One region of the Streptomyces sp. NPDC090798 genome, then DNA from elsewhere that is predicted to be linked to it. Evidence: riboswitches for the same ligand, from Rfam matches in the RefSeq annotation. Region 1 holds a riboswitch; the other holds the start of a gene.
The links. Region 1 has a riboswitch for glycine ahead of gcvT (glycine cleavage system aminomethyltransferase GcvT). Riboswitches for the same ligand answer to the same signal wherever they lie in the genome.

Region 1 (2,384 bases):
CGAGTGGTCCTGGGATACGAGACGTGACACAGCGGCGTGCGTCACGTGGGCGCGCTGGACGGGGCCCCTTCGGCCCCGAAGCTACTTCTGGCGCTTGTAGAACGGCAGCGCCACGACCTCGTACGGCTCATGGCTGCCCCGGATGTCCACGCCGACCCCGGCCGTGCCCGGCGCGGCGTGCGCGGCGTCGACGTACGCCATCGCGATCGGCTTGCCCAGCGTGGGGGAGGGCGCGCCGGAGGTGACCTCGCCGATCACCTTGCCGTCGGCGACGACCGAGAAACCGGCGCGCGGCACGCGACGGCCCTCGGCGACGAGCCCGACGAGCACCCGCGGGGGGTTCTCCTCGGCGCGGGAGGCGGCCTCCTGGAGCGCGGCACGCCCCACGAAGTCCCCCTCCTTCTCGAACTTCACGACCCGCCCGAGCCCCGCGTCGAAGGGGGTGAGCGAGGTCGTCAGCTCATGCCCGTACAGCGGCATGCCCGCCTCCAGGCGCAGCGTGTCACGGCAGGAGAGGCCGCAGGGGACGAGCCCGACGGGCGCGCCCGCCTCCGTCAGCGCCTGCCACAGCTTCTCGGCGTCGGACGGGGCCACGAACAGCTCGAAGCCGTCCTCGCCCGTGTAGCCCGTGCGGGCGATCAGCGCCGGGACCCCCGCGACGGTGCCCGGCAGACCCGCGTAGTACTTCAGCCCGTCCAGGTCGGCGTCGGTCAGCGACTTGAGGATGCCGGGGGACTCGGGGCCCTGCACGGCGATCAGCGCGTACGCGTCCCGGTCGTCGCGCACGAGGGCGTCGAAGCCGGCGGCACGCTCGGTCAGCGCGTCCAGCACCACCTGGGCGTTGGAGGCGTTCGCGACGACCATGTACTCGGTTTCGGCCAGCCGGTAGACGATCAGGTCGTCCAGGATGCCGCCGTCCTCCCGGCAGATCATCGTGTAGCGGGCGCGGCCGACGCCGACGGAGGCGATGTTGCCGACCAGCGCGTGGTTGAGCAGGGCGGCGGCCCCCGGCCCGGTGACCGTGATCTCGCCCATGTGCGAGAGGTCGAAGAGACCGGCCCGGGTGCGCACGGCGAGGTGCTCGTCGCGCTCGGAGCCGTAGCGCAGGGGCATGTCCCAGCCCGCGAAGTCGGTCATCGTCGCGCCGAGCGAGCGATGCAGGGCATCGAGCGCGGTGAGACGGGGTGCGTTACTGCTCATCGGTGGGGCTCCCAAGGCATGACGGCGAGGTCGTTCCTCCCCATCTGTCATCGGAACCTGAGAGGTTCATCACGACCCCGCGAACGGAGGTCCTGACTTGCACCTTGGGTGGAGCCACTGGACAGCGGCCCGCTTTTCAGATGTGCCTCGCCCGCGCGGTAACGGGGCCTGAGAGATTCAAGGGAGGGACTTGCTCCTTCGGCGCCCGGGTACCCGAAGGTTCCCGGAACTCTCCCGCGCGGATTCAAGCGGCCGGTATGCAGTTGGCGGGCACATCATCGCACGCGCCGTCCGATCACGGCAGACCGGCATCTGTAACCGGCCTGTGGCAGTCCGCGTACGGAAACGAGAGACACCGCGCATTACCTTCTCTTTACACTCGACGGGGATGGGACTCCACACCCAAGGGGAGGACGATCACGGTGCACAGGACCACGGCGTACGCCACGACCTCGGGCCTCGCGCTGCCCGAGCAGCCCGGCGCCCCGGCCAGGACCCGGGAGACGTGCGGAGCGCTGCCGACGGCCGTCGTCCGCGACCTCAGAGAGCGCGCGGGACACTCTCCGCACGGTCTGTACTTCGCGGCGGCCGACGTCGTGGTGGTCACCGGTTTGCCGGGCAGCGGCAAGTCGACCCTGATGCGCCGCGCCGTCGAGGGCCCGCGCATCGACTCCCAGGACACCAGGGACCGCTGGGACGAGCGGGCGGCCGGCCGGCTGCCGTACGCCGTCTACCGGCCCCTCGTCCGCCTCGCGCACTACACGGGCCTGCGCGGCGCCCTGCGCTCCGGTGCCGGGGTCGTCGTGCACGACTGCGGTACGCAGGCCTGGGTGCGCCGCTGGCTCGCCCGCGAGGCCCGGCGCCGCGGCGGCACCCTCCATCTGCTGCTGCTCGACGTCACGCCGGGCACGGCACTGGAGGGCCAGCGCGAGCGCGGCCGGGGCGTGTCGCGGTACGCGTTCGCCCGTCACCGGGGCGCGGTCGCCCGGCTGCTGCGCTCCGTCGAGCGGGGCGACCTGCCGGAGGGCTGCGGCTCGGCGGTGCTCCTCGACCGGGACGCGGCGGACGTACTGCGGCGGATCGGCTTCGGTGACTGAGAAACGGCCGCGAGCGGCCGAGGCATCCGCGAGTGGCCGAGAGCGGCCGAGGGCGGTGGGGAAGTCGTACAGGCCCACTAATCTTTC
Region 2 (2,384 bases), on a different contig from region 1:
GGAGGCGGAGGCCGCCGCGGGGGAGGCGGCGGCGCTGGAGCATCCGGACGAGGAGGGGGCGGGGGAAGTGCCTGCCGAGCAGGCGCCGCCTGCTGAGCGGCGGTGGCCTGCGGGGCATGACGTGCGGCATGCGGAGTACGGGCACGGGTGGGTGCAGGGGAGTGGGCTCGGGAGGGTGACCGTGCGGTTCGAGACGCCTTACTCCGAGCCGGGGCGTGTGCGGACGTTTCGTACGGATGACGTTGCGTTGGAGTTGGCTGATCCGCTGCCGTTGGTGAGGGGGGCCGTGTGCGATCGCCGTGGGGGGTGAGGTCGGTTCGGCGGTCGGGGGTTGTTCGTGGCTGGTCGCGCAGTTCCCCGCGCCCCTTTCGGGGCGCGCCGGCGGGGCCCGATCCGAGAAGTTACCCCTCGTCCGTGCCTGCCAGGCGGCCGAAGTCGCGGTCCGGGGGTGGGGGTGGGGGCGTCACGTCCAGGCCGTAGTGGTGGTAGAGCTGGAGTTCCTGTTCGGGGGAGAGGTGGCGGCCCACGCCGAAGTCGGGGGCGTCCTTGATCAGGGCGCGGTCGAAGGGGACACGCAGCGTGCCCTCGACGACTTCGCTGGGCTCCAGGGGGACGAAGGCGTCCCTGCTGAACAGGCCCGTCCGTATGGCGGCCCACTCCGGGACGCCGGTCGCGTCGTCGAGATAGACCTCGTCGACCGTGCCGATCTTGGCGCCGTTGCGGTCGAGCGCCTTGCGGCCGATCAGGTTGCGCGGATCGATGTCGGTCTGCACGGTCCCTCCACTCGCTAGCAGCTCATCCGTAAGCACTACAAAAGAGCACATTCGGGAAGGTGGCCACTCGAAAGCTCGTGCGTTGTCCTCGCTGGTAGGCTGGCAAGCGGCTGCTGACCCCGTGCGGGAGAGTCCTCCAGACATCATCGGAGGCGCCGAAGGAGCAAATCCTCCCCGGAATCTCTCAGGCACACGTACCGCACGGACGAGGTCACTCTGGAAAGCAGAGCGGGTGTCGAAGGCCTCCGCTCTCACCGACGGTGAAAGCCGGGTCGCAGTGAGCGGGCGAGCCGGTGAAGCTCTCAGGTTGAGATGACAGAGGGGGAGGCCGTCGGGGTACCCACGCCGTGGTGCCCCTCGAAGGTCGTGTCAGACCAGGAGGCCTCCGCAATGACCGCCCATCGCATTCCGCTCTCCGAGCTCGAACAGGGAATCCCCTTCGAGCAGCGCCACATCGGGCCCGACCCCGAGGCACGGGCCAAGATGCTCGCGCAGGTCGGGTACGGCTCGCTCGACGAGCTGACGGCCGCCGCGGTGCCGGACGTCATCAAGAACGCCGAGGCGCTGGAGCTGCCGGGCGCGCGCACCGAGGCCGAGGTACTGGCCGAGCTGCGCTCCCTCGCGGACCGCAACCAGGTGCTCGACTCGATGATCGGCCTCGGCTACTACGGCACGTTCACGCCGCCGGTGATCCTGCGCAACGTCATGGAGAACCCGGCCTGGTACACCGCGTACACGCCGTACCAGCCGGAGATCTCCCAGGGGCGGCTCGAAGCGCTGCTGAACTTCCAGACGGTCGTCGCCGAGCTGACCGGGCTGCCCACCTCCGGCGCCTCGCTGCTCGACGAGGGCACCGCCGCCGCCGAGGCGATGTCGCTGTCCCGGCGCATGGGCAAGAACAAGAAGGGCCTCTTCCTGGTCGACGCGGACACCCTGCCGCAGACCGTCGCCGTCATCGAGACCCGCGCGGAGCCGACCGGCGTCGAGGTCGTCGTCGCCGACCTGGGCGAGGGCATCCCGGCCGAGATCGCCGGGCGTGAGATCAACGGCGTGCTGATCCAGTACCCGGGTGCCTCCGGTGCCGTACGCGACCTGAAGCCCGTCATCGAGCAGGCGCACGAGCTCGGCGCGGTCGTCACGGTCGCCGCCGACCTGCTCGCCCTCACGCTGCTCACCTCGCCCGGTGAGCTCGGCGCCGACATCGCGATCGGTACGACCCAGCGCTTCGGTGTGCCGATGGGCTTCGGCGGTCCGCACGCCGGATACATGGCGGTGCGCGAGAAGTTCGCGCGCAGCCTCCCCGGCCGGCTGGTGGGTGTCTCCGTGGACGCCGACGGACACAAGGCGTACCGGCTCGCCCTGCAGACGCGGGAGCAGCACATCCGCCGCGAGAAGGCGACCAGCAACATCTGTACGGCGCAGGTGCTGCTCGCGGTGATGGCCGGCATGTACGCCGTCTACCACGGTCCCGAGGGCCTGCGGACCATCGCGCGGCGTACGCACCGGTACGCCACGATCCTCGCCGCGGGCCTGACGGCCGGCGGGGTCGAGGTCGTGCACGGCGCCTACTTCGACACGCTGACCGCTCGGGTGCCGGGCCGGGCCGCCGAG

Region 2: another riboswitch for glycine. It lies ahead of gcvP (aminomethyl-transferring glycine dehydrogenase); the one in region 1 lies ahead of gcvT (glycine cleavage system aminomethyltransferase GcvT).

What each region holds. Positions count from the first base shown of each region.
Region 1 is NZ_JBIVXA010000009.1:49,450-51,833, forward strand. It holds gene gcvT (glycine cleavage system aminomethyltransferase GcvT) at 82-1,200, opposite strand; glycine riboswitch at 1,347-1,447, opposite strand; gene ACIQTP_RS20710 (AAA family ATPase) at 1,617-2,297, shown strand.
Region 2 is NZ_JBIVXA010000014.1:230,172-232,555, reverse strand. It holds gene ACIQTP_RS29235 (DNA polymerase IV) at 1-310, shown strand, start outside; gene ACIQTP_RS29230 (PRC-barrel domain-containing protein) at 402-773, opposite strand; glycine riboswitch at 888-983, shown strand; gene gcvP (aminomethyl-transferring glycine dehydrogenase) at 1,164-2,384, shown strand, end outside.